3 regions of the Paenibacillus sp. FSL H7-0918 genome follow, and region 3 is predicted to be linked to each of the others. Evidence: predicted binding sites of a transcription regulator. Region 3 holds the regulator's gene; each other region holds the start of a gene.

Region 1 (4,239 bases), on a different contig from region 3:
CGGGCAGTTCGCTGTTTTGGAAATAGAGCTATCTACCCAGCGTTGGATCGCTGCTTGCGCACGGATATGATCTTTAGCTGACAGATCCATCGAAGTTACAAAGTAGTCCGGCAGCTCTTCACCCGGATGAGCTTCCAGCCACTCTTGAGCGATTGGAACAAACTGTTCATCATAGCCAAGACGACTTTGACGGAAATATTTAAAGGCAAAATAAGGCTCAATTCCCGTAGAAGTACCTACCATTGTACCTGTACTACCTGTAGGTGCTTGTGTAATCACTGTAACGTTACGCATACCATGTTCACGAATCGCTTCGCCAACCTCTGGATACGCTTCGACTATATTTTTCATAAAGCCGCTCATTAGATATTTCTCAGTATCAAAAGCTAGGAAGGAACCCTTCTCTCCAGCAATTTCTGCCGAAGCAAGGTAGGCTTCACGAGCCATAAAGCCGTATAGCTTGTCCAGAAACTCCAACGATTCCGGGCTGCCGTAACGGATGTTCAATTTAATCATCAGCTCCGCCAATCCCATGGTTCCGAGACCCACGCGGCGTTCCTTTTTCTGGTTCGCTTCATTTTCCGGGAAATGATAAGGTGTTTTATCAATTACATTGTCCAGAAAACGGACCGAATAACGGGTTGTAGTCGCAAGATCTTCCCAATCTACATCATGATTTTTCTCATCGTAGAACTTGGACAGGTTCACCGCAGACAGATTGCAGACTCCCCAGCCTGGCAGGCCTTGCTCTCCACAAGGATTCGTACAAATAATCGGGTTGAAATACCAGCTGTTAGACATCTGGTTATAGTATTCCATGAACACGACGCCTGGCTCAGCGGATTTCCATGCCGATTCAATGATCGTACGCCACACGTCACGCGCTTTTACGGTGCGATAATGGATAACGTTTTTGCCGGCAGCTTTCCACTTGTCGAGATCGCCATCCCATATTTCGTTATATTCAGGATCGGTTGTATCCGGGAATACGAGATCCCAGTCCAGATCTTCTTTTACAGCCTTCATAAAACCATTGCTCACACATACCGAAAGGTTAGCATTAGTGACTTGGCCCATCGTTTGCTTCACGGTAATGAAGTCCTCAACATCGGGATGCCAGTCATTAATCATCAACATGAGCGCGCCACGACGGCTGCCGCCTTGCTCAATAAGCCCCGTAGTATAACTAAACAAACCGCCCCAAGATACGGAACCACTGGATGAACCATTAACCCCTCTAACAATCGCACGACGAGGACGCAATGAAGACAGGTTAATGCCCACACCGCCACCACGGGCCATAATCTCCGTCATTTCAGACAATGTCTGCATGATGCCGCCACGGCTGTCTTTTGGAGAAGGGATTACATAACAGTTGAACAATGTTAATTCTTCACTAGCACCTGCACCAGCCGCAATACGTCCACCCGGCACAAGCTTCCAATCATCCAGAATTGAACGGAATTTGCCCGCCCATTCTGCTTGAAGCTCAGGTGTCTTCTCTACAGAAGCCATCGCTGTGGATAGACGGTCCCACATTTCCTCAGGAGTTTTTTCTATATTAAGGGTCAACTTTTCAACATCCGATTTCACAAACTCACCGCTGCGTGTCTTTACAGTTACGATTCGACCACTGCGCTCCACAATTTCTCCGACTTCCTTAGTTGGAAACTTCGGATCATCTTTGGTCAGCACCAATACAACGTCGCCTACTTTAGCATTGTTGCTGTCTGCATCCTTCCAAGCATAACGATCCAAAAATATTTTTTCACTTAGCCCTTCAAGGCGTTGCTTACGTTCCACTTTACTCAATAAAAAAACCTCCCGCATGTGTAGTAGATATTAGTTTCCGGTCCAAGGTATGGGCCCACAACAAAAACTCCCTTACCATCCTCCACTGCTTAACAGGTGTATGTAGGAAGCTCATCTTGTCAATAACAAATACCAGCTAAGCACTCTATAAAAAATACATTTTCAAGCTTTTGTCACAATATATTGTGTGCGTCAGCTTTTAAACTATACCACATATTGTATCGAAGGTCTTATTCGAAAATAGAGTCAAGTTGCCGAATTATCGCAAACGTTGCTGCTTTTTCTCGCTCTTGCTCTCTTTTTTAAAGGCTATCGTGAAAAATAGGAGGTTATGAATTCTCTCGTTTACGAGCATACTACTCTTACGAATGGTGATATAAATCCGAGCTTGAGGAGGCTGCATTATGACGCAATTATTCCGTAATTCTCTATCCCAGCAAGGGGGAACACCCGCGCCGATACTGCCTGTTCCTCTTTCTTTTGACCGGAATTGGTTGCAAGATCTGGAGCTCAAATTGGAAAAGGGCGGCCCATGGGGAGACTACCGTTTATCTAAGCTTGCCGTACAAGGAGAGGAAACAGGTCTAGTAACGAGCTTCGATGAGCTGCAATGTATGAAGCATTTATCCGGCTTGTCCCCTCTTCCCCATCAGCTGGATACAGCGCATAAGGTTCTGTTCGAAATGTCAGGCCGCGCGATTCTTGCAGATGAGGTTGGACTGGGCAAGACCATTGAAGCAGGACTGGTGCTCAAAGAATATCTCGTACGCGGTCTTGTCTCCAAAGTGCTTATTCTCGTACCTGCTTCTCTAGTATTGCAATGGGTTCGTGAGCTGAATGCGAAATTTGGCATCACTGCTGTCGCTCAGAAAAAAGCCTATTCGTGGGGCAACGCCATAGTCGTCGCATCGATGGATACCGCCAAACGAGATCCGCATAAGGAAATCTTGCTGGAAAATGAATACGATATGTTGATCATTGATGAAGCTCACAAGCTGAAGAATAAAAAATCGACCAATTATCTATTTGTACAGCAATTACGCAAAAAATATTGCCTGCTGCTCACCGCGACTCCCGTTCAGAATGATCTGGGCGAACTCTTTAATCTGATCACTATACTGAAGCCGGGGCAACTTGGAAATCAGGGCGATTTTGCCTCGAATTTCGTGGTTGATAAACGCCAGCCCAAGAATGAAGGTCAACTGCGGGACGAGCTTTCGAAGGTCATGATCCGCAATCGCCGTGGTGAAGGTCCTGTTAATTTCACGAAACGAAAAGTCCGTAATATTCCCTTAGTTCTCTCCCAAGAAGAAAAAGATTTGTATAACAGTGTTACTTCCTTTGTCAAAGACCAGTATCAGGAATCCGGCGGCAATCTTAGCAGTATGCTTTCTCTGGTAACCCTTCAACGTGAGGTGTGCAGCAGCCGGGATGCCGTCTTTATCACTTTAGTTAATTTGATCAAAAAGCTGCCTGCGGATTCCCCAAAAAGAGACCGGATGATGGAGCTGCTACAGACCCTCCGTACCGTTAAAACAAACACTAAAGCTGAAACAACCTTAGCCCTCATTCAAGAAATGAATGAAAAGGTCATCGTTTTCACGGAATATCGCGCAACTCAAGAGTATTTACTACAATATTTCCGTGAACATGGGCTGATGTGTGTCTCTTATTCCGGCGGAATGAACCGTGGGAAAAAAGATTGGATGATGGATCTTTTCCGCGGCCGCGCTCAAGTTATGATTGCAACGGAAGCCGGTGGTGAAGGAATTAACCTGCAATTTTGCCACCATATGATCAACTTTGATCTGCCCTGGAATCCCATGCGCGTGGAGCAACGTATCGGACGTGTCCATCGGTTAGGGCAAGAAAATGACGTAGTGATCTACAACTTGTCTACGCAAGGCACGATTGAAGAACATATCCTGCATCTGCTGCATGAAAAAATCAATATGTTTGAAATGGTGATTGGCGGGCTGGATGTAATCCTGGAACGTTTTGAAAAGAAGGAATCGCTGGAGAAAAGTTTATACAAAATCATGCTCGAATCCCGCTCCGACGAAGAATTGCGGCATGAGCTGGACCATATTGGTGAATCCCTCAGTGAATTGACACAGGGTATTAAAAAAGAAAGTGGGACTGCGACATGACCCTCACCGCACAGGAAGTACGCAAGCATGTGATGGACTATCTTGAAGCCACTGAATGCTCCATCATTGAGGCTTCGCCCCTTCACGTAACTGTGAAATTATCACCTAGAGCTGACAAAATGCTCACCGACCGGCCGTATTATTGGGGATTCGTGGAGCGCACAGGTGTAGATCCTGAGACCCTTTCTTTCACCTTTGTTTTTGATCCGGAAAAATACGACAGTCAAGCTGCAGTAGAGGTTACCCCCATTGCAAATCGTAGTGCTGGCATTTTGAA
Region 2 (4,239 bases), on a different contig from region 3:
GTAAATGAACGTTTGCGCCTGGCATTTGGGGATAATTACGGTCTTTCGATTGAGAGTGAGTCGGGCCAATATACCCGGATGAAGATTCTTCTGCCGTTCCTGCAAAAGGAATAGAGTAGCATATCAAGCAAGGATGTGATGGAATTGATCAAGTTGTTAATTGCTGATGACGAGGCGCTGGTCTGTATCGGCTTGCAGTCCATGCTGAAGTGGGAGCAATATAATATAGAAATTGTCGGCATTGCACACAACGGGGCTCAAGAGGAAGAAATGATTGACACCCTTCGTCCTGACATCGTAATCAGCGATATAAAAATGCCAATTAAAAGCGGCTTAGAAGTTGCCAATGCGGTACGCAAAAAACACGGCCGGCTTCCGCTGTTCATCATCTTAACAAGCTACGAGGAATTCGAATACGCGCGTGGAGCGATTGAAGTGCAAGCCACAGATTATCTAGTGAAGCTAGAACTGACACCAGAGGCACTTGATGCCTCCATTCGGAAAGCAATTTCCCAGTTGGAGGCTTTTCAAACCCTAGACAGCTATCCCATGCTTGCTCATAGAGGCAATCTACAAGCTCAACGCGATAAATTTTTCATCCGCCTGTTCAATAACTTATTCGCAAATAAAAACCAGTACCTTTTGCAGAGAGATGATTTAAACCTTGAGCTCAAGGAACCTGCTTATCTAGTCTGCACTTGCCGTATTTTGGGGCCAGACAGTGTCCCGCCCCGCGGCGATAAAATGGTTGCTCTGTGTTCAAGTACCGTCCAAATGGCCAAAGATACGCTTACTTCCATAAGACCTTGTTATGTGAGCAGTCTGGACTTGCGCAATTTTGCTGTAACCCTGCCCGTCAACGGGACGGATTCACGGCAATGGATGCCTGAGATTGAAATGCTATTGACCCATATGGCCTCCATACTCCATAACTACTTCAATGTAAGGATCATCGGCGCGATCGGCTTTGCGGTCGAGGATCCTTATTTGCTGCGGGAAAGCTACCTCGCTGCGCGAAAAGCGCTTCCTGCTGCGGTTAAAGCACAGTCGTTTGTGTTTTTTGCCGAAGGAGAGTCGCTGGAGCAGGATCATCTGTTGTTTGATTTCTCCGAATTGCGTACAGAGATCCGCCGTGCTTTTGAAGAAATGGATACCCAAGCTTTATACGCCATTATCTCCAAAATGATCGAAATCTTCGACGGCCGGGCCGACCTGCTGGTTCCCGCCACTGATGCCGCCTGCAACATTCTGTACATGGCCACTTCACTGCTCGCAGACGGTGAGAACATTGTGGAACAAATTTTCGAAAATGAACCGGAGGGCTACCGGGCTATCTACCAGATGCATACGATTGAAGAGATCGCTGGCTGGCTGATCCAGTTCCGGGACGGTTGCTCAGACATCCTCTCTACCCGCAGACAAAGCTACAAGGAGCAGCTCGTCAAAAATGTCCAAGAGTATATTAAACGAAATCTCGGAACTAAGCTCTCGCTCAATCAAGTGGCTGATGTCTTCAATTTCAGTCCCAACTATCTGAGCCACCTTTTCTCCAAGGTTGCCAAGGTCAACTATGTGGAATATATCACGGAGATCAAAATCACGACAGCCAAAGAAATGATGGCACGTGGGGAAGGTCGCATCTACGAAATCTCACAGAAGCTGGGATATGAGAGTGCCTTCTATTTCAGTAAAGTTTTCAAAAAGGTAACCGGAATTTCCCCCAGGGAATACATGCAGCAACTTAAAGCAGATTCACCATCTGACCGAAGCCTCGGAGTGAACAACCGTTCTTGAGATCAAGAGATTATTAAGAATAATCCCACTTCGCAAAAATAAAGCCAATAAATCTGCAAGGAGCAGGCTCTGTTCCTTGCAGATTTATTGGCTTGCCATCACCCTCAGCAGCATCCCTAAGTATCACCCTTATTCCTGCAATTTTTTTATTTTTATTTTTAAACTAGCAAAATGCTAATACTCCGGTCTTTCTGCCCTAAAAGTCTACCAAAAAACCGCTTACGAGACACTTTCCCAGCTATTAAGACTGCTGTTCCCATATTGACTTTTCAACATATAGTAATTAAAATAAACAACGCACACTAAATATAGTATAGATACGATTTTTCAGTATTTATAGCTTATCCATTCAGTTTTCATACTATTTTCAATAGTTTTTAATATTTACAGGGGGACAGACACCATGCTAGTCGCGTATGATTCAAAAACAGGAAATGTCAGACGCTTCATCAGCAAACTTAAGTTGCCGGCTGTGCAGATTGAGGAGCATATGACGATTGATGAGCCCTATGTGCTTATTACATATACCACCGGCTTTGGACAGATTCCAGAAAAGGTGTCTACTTTCTTGAAGAACAATAATGCCAATCTGAAGGGCATCGCCGCCAGCGGCAATAAGAACTGGGGCGAGCTGTTCGCGCACAGCGCGGACTTGATTGCAGATCGGTATAACGTGCCCGTTATCGGTAAATTTGAGTTATCGGGTACATTTGGCGATGTAGAACGGATTAAACAGGAGGTGAGCCGGGTTGCGGCATATTGAATTAAACAACATGTTGATGAAGAGAGACGAAAGTGGCTTCTTTCAGCTAGACAAAGATCTTGAGGCAGTAGCCGAATTTATGCGGGATGTAGAGCGGCGGAGTCTGGTTTTTGCGAATACAAAAGCCAAGGTTGATTATATGATTGAACAGGATTTCTACGAGAATTTTTATGAACAGTACAGCACGGCGGAAATTGAAGAAGTCTACCAGATTACCCACGCCTACAACTTCAGTTTTCCATCTTATATGGCAGCTTCGAAATTCTACACGGATTACGCTGTAAAAACCAATGACCGCAAACAATATCTGGAGCATTACCCGGACCGTGTGGCGGCAGTCGCCCTTCACCTGGGACGCGGCAATGCCGATACTGCGGGGGTACTTGCCCGTTCGATGATGGAACAGCGCCTGCAACCTGCGACACCAACCTTCTTAAATGCCGGTAAGAGCCGGCGTGGTGAGCTCGTCTCCTGCTTCCTAATCGAAATGGACGACTCGCTCAATTCCATCAACTATGTGCTGAATACCTGCATGCAGTTGTCGAAGATCGGTGGCGGTGTGGCCGTTAACCTATCCAAGCTACGCTCCCGTGGTGAAACTATCAAGGGTGTTGAGGATGCTGCGAAGGGAATTATACCTGTACTTAAGCTGATGGAAGACGGCTTCTCCTATGCAGATCAGATGGGTCAACGTAAAGGATCAGGAGCAGCCTATTACAATATTTTTGGCTGGGACGTTCTGGAATTCCTCGACAGCAAGAAAATCAACGCCGACGAAAAAACAAGACTCAAAACCCTGTCCATCGGCCTGATTATTCCAAACCGCTTCTATAAGCTGGCGAAGGACAATGAAGCGCTGCATGTATTTGCTCCTTACAGTGTGTACAAAGCCTACGGCACGCATCTCGACGATATGGATCTGGATGACATGTATGATAAGCTGCTGGCCGATCCACGTGTCAAAAAGAAGAAAGCTATGAGCGCACGGGATATGCTGACCAAAATCGCCATGATCCAGCTGGAATCTGGCTATCCATATATCATGAACAAGAGCAATGCCAATGCGGCCCATGCCCTGAAAAACGTCGGACAGATCAAAATGTCCAACCTTTGTACTGAAATCTTTCAGCTGCAGGAGACCTCAGAGATTGCCGACTACGGACAGGAGAGTACAATCCGCCGCGATGTAAGCTGCAATCTGGCTTCCTTGAACATTGTTAACGTGATGGAACATGGCAAAATCCGTGAATCCGTACATGAGGGCATGATCGCCCTGACCGCTGTTAGCGATATGACCAGTATTTCCAATGCCCCAGGCGTAGCCAAAGCAAACAAGGAAATGCACTCTGTCGGTCTTGGCGTCATGAATCTGCACGGCTATCTGGCTAAGAACAACATTGCTTATGAAAGCGAGCAGGCCCGCGATTTTGCCCGGACCTTCTTTATGACTATGAATTTCCACTCGCTAGAGAAAAGCATGGAAATCGCTGCCGCCACGGGCCGATCTTTCCATGGATTTGAGGCTTCTGATTATGCTACGGGAGCTTATTTCGAGCGTTACCTGACTACCGATTACCGCCCGGTTACCCCAAGGGTACAAGAATTATTCGGAGATATTTATATCCCATCCCCAGCAGACTGGGAACAATTGCGGGATGCGGTAAAAACAAATGGCCTATACC
Region 3 (4,239 bases):
ACTGGCGGAATGTTGAGATACAACGGACCGAGGTGCTCTTATTTTCTCATAATGGGGCGTTTTCCCAAGCTATCGGACTCCTACGCACTTATTTAGTCTTTTCAAAACAAAATACTGCTACTGGAGAGGAAATAAGTGCGCTACGGTCCGATCACTCGACTAATTTCACTAAATAAAGAAAATAAGAGCTATACAGTCCGCAGGATCATGAATGGGTGATTCGAACGGACATGAGGTTAGTTCCACTAATTAAATCAGTTTCCAAAGAAACCTTTCTGCTGCAAAATGTCTCGCGTATCGTTCCATAATTTATTTTCCATTACCCTATCTCCTCCCGGTTGGACGGGTACAATGGGATTGCCTGTCCCAACGTTAAAATATCCCCCACTGCTCTCTTGATACTTAGGATCGGTCATTAAACAAATAATGATCTCCGCTCCTTTACGAGGATGTTATTGCACTGCTCAACTACCTCAAAAAGAAATAGACCGCCCTCTCGCAAAGGAATGCGGTCTATTTCCTGACTAAACTTCCGAAGCCGCCGCCCTTAAAAGCGGCTATTGCACTGGGAGTCGTGTTTCCGCACGACTCTCTTTGCATTGTACGTTTTATCTACCCAAACAACAAAAAAAACGGCATTTCTGCCGTTTCTTTAGGATGGACTCTCAGGGGCTCGAACCCTGGACAAATAGATTAAGAGTCTACTGCTCTACCAACTGAGCTAAGAGTCCATATGATGTTTGGTGGAGCCAAGGGGGATCGAACCCCTGACCTCATCGCTGCCAGCGATGCGCTCTCCCAGCTGAGCTATGGCCCCAAACTGAAATTTCAGATGTATGTAATCATACATTTTTTAATTTTAGTTTGGTCGTAATTGAGTTGTTCCGATAAACTCAAGCGTCGTAGGCGACTTCTATATAATATAAAAAATCGCCCTCTATGTCAACACTTTTTTTAAAATTCATTTTTCCACTCAAATTCCCCGCTCAAAACTCAGAGGAAACAAACCAGTACAAGCACTCCTAACAGACTCTAGGATTGGCTGTAACGCCCTAACTGGACAAAACCCTATAATCCCTCTAATTCTCCCGTACTCTTGGATAGCAGCCCCTTGAGTTCCTTCATGAACATATTAATATCCTTGAACTGGCGATATACGGACGCAAAACGAACGTAAGCCACTTCATCTACTGGGTAGAGCTGCTCCATCACGAATTCACCAATCTGTTGGCTTTCCACTTCCGCAACGGCGATGCCGCGCAGAGATTTCTCAACCTCGGACACGATCTTTTCTAGACGTTCCACAGAAACCGGCCGTTTCTCACAAGCACGGATGAGACCACGGAGTATTTTATCACGACTGAATTCCTCACGGCTGCCGTCTTTTTTAATTACAATGAGTGGCGTTTCTTCAATCATTTCAAAAGTAGTGAAACGTTTGCTGCAACGCTCACATTCACGCCTACGACGGATTGACTTATTTTCATTCGCTGGTCGCGAGTCCAGCACTTTAGTATTTGTGTGATCACAGTAAGGGCATTTCATAAGCTTCATCACTTCCTAATACATAATGGTTTGGTCCCGGAACGTTATAAATCCGGCTTTTGAACGGCTTTTTTATTATTTCCAGAAATCACCGTTTTTTTCTTGTAATGATAATGGCAAGTCCGGCACATAATACAGTTACCAACAGAGGAGGTGAACAGCAATGAGCCAAAGCAACAACTCCAATAACCTTGTAGCTCCAAATTCCCGCGGTGCCTTGGAACAACTTAAATACGAAGTTGCCCAAGAACTAGGAATCACGCTTTCCCCAGATGGTTACCAAGGCAATAAAACTTCTTATGAAAATGGTTCGATCGGTGGTTACATCACTAAACGTCTTGTAACCCTGGCAGAACAACAACTGGCAGGTCAATACAAATAACCTGACCAACATAAGCTTTTTGAAGAAGTATTAAACGACCTACAGGTCGTTTAATACTTCTTTTTATACATAACACGGTAGAAATTAAAATTCTTTGTAAATGTCCGTGTACTGATCATAGTAATAATTAACGCGCTGTACATAATGCCTGGTTTCACCAATGGGAATATCTTTAATGGTTGCATCTGTCCCATCCCAGACCCCTTCGTCCAACCAGCGTTGAACTTTTCCGGGCCCAGCATTATAGGCTGCGATAATTGCTGTACGTTTACCTTCGAACTGACGGGATAAAGTTGAAAGATACCATGTACCCAGTTCAATATTAGCCGAAGGCTCATGCTTGAGTTCTTCCATAGATACGTTTGGAAGCTTGGCCTTTTCCAGCGCCCACTTCGCGGTATCCGGCATAAGCTGCATCAGCCCTAGTGCGCCTTTTTTGGATTCTCGTCCAGTTTTGAAGTTCGTTTCTACACGAATAATCGCGGTTACAAGAAACGGGTCTATCTCATAAGTGATGCTGTGCTTGCGAATCTCATCTTTAAAATGGATGGGATAAAACCACGACATCCAGTTAGTGCTCAGAAACAATATTGCCGTAAAACCCACAAATAGCAGAAGCAGTACTCTTTTTTTACGTAGCCATTTCATGATAAACCCAGCCTGTCCCAAAAAACAGCAACCTGTTGCTCAGTGTACGCAAGATCGCCACTGTTGTCGATGATGTAGTCCGCTTTATTACGTTTCTGTTCAATATCCATCTGTGCATTCAATCGCGCTTCTGCTTCTTCTAAAGAGAGCCTATTACGTTCCATTAATCGAGCAATTTGCATATCACGGGGAACGTACACTACTACAATCTCATGGAACAGGGTCTCAAGCCCTGATTCAAAAAGAAGCGGAATATCCACAATAATAAGCCGCTTCGGCTCTTCCTGCTCCATGCTGTACATACGGTCTTTGATTTCCTGCCGGATGGCAGGATGCGTCAAATTGTTCAAGGTTTGCAGGGCCACAGGATCTTGAAAGACGATTTCACCTAATTTGGCCCTATTCAGTGTTCCATCCGTAAAAAGGATCTCTTTTCCGAATTGCTTAGCAGCAGCAGCCAACACTTCATGCCCGGGAAGCATAACTTCTCTGGCGATCACATCGGCATCAACCAGCCTCGCTCCCTTGTTCACAAGCAGTGCAGACACTGTGCTTTTTCCGGATGCGATTCCTCCGGTTAAGCCTATAATCATGTACTCACCTCATAATAGCTTCAGTATTCCCATTGCAATTAATAATAACGCTGGTAATGCGGCAGCATGCTTCATCCAGTAGTTCCCGGCAAATCTAAGTCCAGTCTTCATACCCAGCAATAGAAATGTACCACTAAACAAAGCTATTGTAAGTGATGTCCATATCGGGTTGAAGCCAAGCAGCGCTGCGCCAAGTCCAGCCCCAAAAGCATCCAGAGAGAGCGCAATCCCCAGTATCATCGCTTCCATCGAAGAGATGCTTCCTGAGGCATCCATATCCGCAGAAGACGGGGTACGCAAGATCTGTACTACGATCCCCAAACGGCGAAGCTCAAGTGAAAAAACAGCTGATTTCAACGGTTCATCATTCATAACAGGTTCTGTACCCGCTTCAGAATCAGCAGCTACCTCTGCCCAAGCCTGCTCGGAAAATGAGCCCTTATCTACCGTTTCAGCTTTACGTCCGCCATCTGCATCTTTCTCTTTCTGCATCAGCATCTGAACAAGCGACCAGCACCCCATTAGCACAAGTATAACTGCACCAACTATAGAAGCTGCATTCGGAGACACTACCTTGGCAAGCAAAACCCCAACCTGCATCGATACACAGATAACTACCCCCGAACAGAGCGAGATAATCAGAACGGAGAGCAGTGGTATTTTCATTTTACGCAGCCCATATGTAATTCCTACACCAAAACCATCCAAACTCAAGGCAAACGCTAGCAATAACAGTGAAAATAATGGGCTGAGCACCCGCAATCCCTCCTGTGAAGAACCGGAAAACTGAAATTTTATCGTTTCAGCTTCCGTTCTCTATTAAGCATTCTTCACACAGTATATGGGCGGGACAAGTAGTGGGTGCCAACCTTATTATTTCAACAAATTCAGTGAACAGTCGGACGCTGGCAATTTGGACAATAATGCGTGCCACGACCGCCTACAACCGTCTTCTCAATCATCGTTCCGCAGTTACTACACGGCTGATCCTTACGACCGTAAATCAATAGCTGCTGCTGATACGTACCGCTCTCACCTTGGCCATTAACATATGACTTAACAGATGAACCT

Evidence for each region. Region 3 encodes NrdR, which represses ribonucleotide reductase genes. Its sites were predicted from a motif close to AACACNATATATNGTGTT; they were not measured.
Region 1: a site for NrdR is predicted at 1,985-2,002, ahead of MHI15_RS26240 (adenosylcobalamin-dependent ribonucleoside-diphosphate reductase). Genes of this name have one in related genera too.
Region 2: a site for NrdR is predicted at 2,093-2,110, ahead of nrdI (class Ib ribonucleoside-diphosphate reductase assembly flavoprotein NrdI). Genes of this name have one in related genera too.

What each region holds. Positions count from the first base shown of each region.
Region 1 is NZ_JBBOWJ010000004.1:288,046-292,284, forward strand. Features, by position in the region: gene MHI15_RS26240 (adenosylcobalamin-dependent ribonucleoside-diphosphate reductase) at 1-1,812, opposite strand, end outside; gene MHI15_RS26245 (DEAD/DEAH box helicase) at 2,217-3,962, shown strand; gene MHI15_RS26250 (YqhG family protein) at 3,959-4,239, shown strand, end outside.
Region 2 is NZ_JBBOWJ010000002.1:508,376-512,614, forward strand. Features, by position in the region: gene MHI15_RS16185 (sensor histidine kinase) at 1-114, shown strand, start outside; gene MHI15_RS16190 (helix-turn-helix domain-containing protein) at 145-1,794, shown strand; gene nrdI (class Ib ribonucleoside-diphosphate reductase assembly flavoprotein NrdI) at 2,198-2,557, shown strand; gene nrdE (class 1b ribonucleoside-diphosphate reductase subunit alpha) at 2,544-4,239, shown strand, end outside.
Region 3 is NZ_JBBOWJ010000007.1:11,993-16,231, forward strand. Features, by position in the region: tRNA gene MHI15_RS30095 (tRNA-Lys) at 659-731, opposite strand; tRNA gene MHI15_RS30100 (tRNA-Ala) at 742-817, opposite strand; gene nrdR (transcriptional regulator NrdR) at 1,069-1,545, opposite strand; gene MHI15_RS30110 (alpha/beta-type small acid-soluble spore protein) at 1,709-1,927, shown strand; gene MHI15_RS30115 (lytic transglycosylase domain-containing protein) at 2,012-2,575, opposite strand; gene coaE (dephospho-CoA kinase) at 2,572-3,168, opposite strand; gene MHI15_RS30125 (manganese efflux pump) at 3,178-3,924, opposite strand; gene mutM (DNA-formamidopyrimidine glycosylase) at 4,056-4,239, opposite strand, start outside.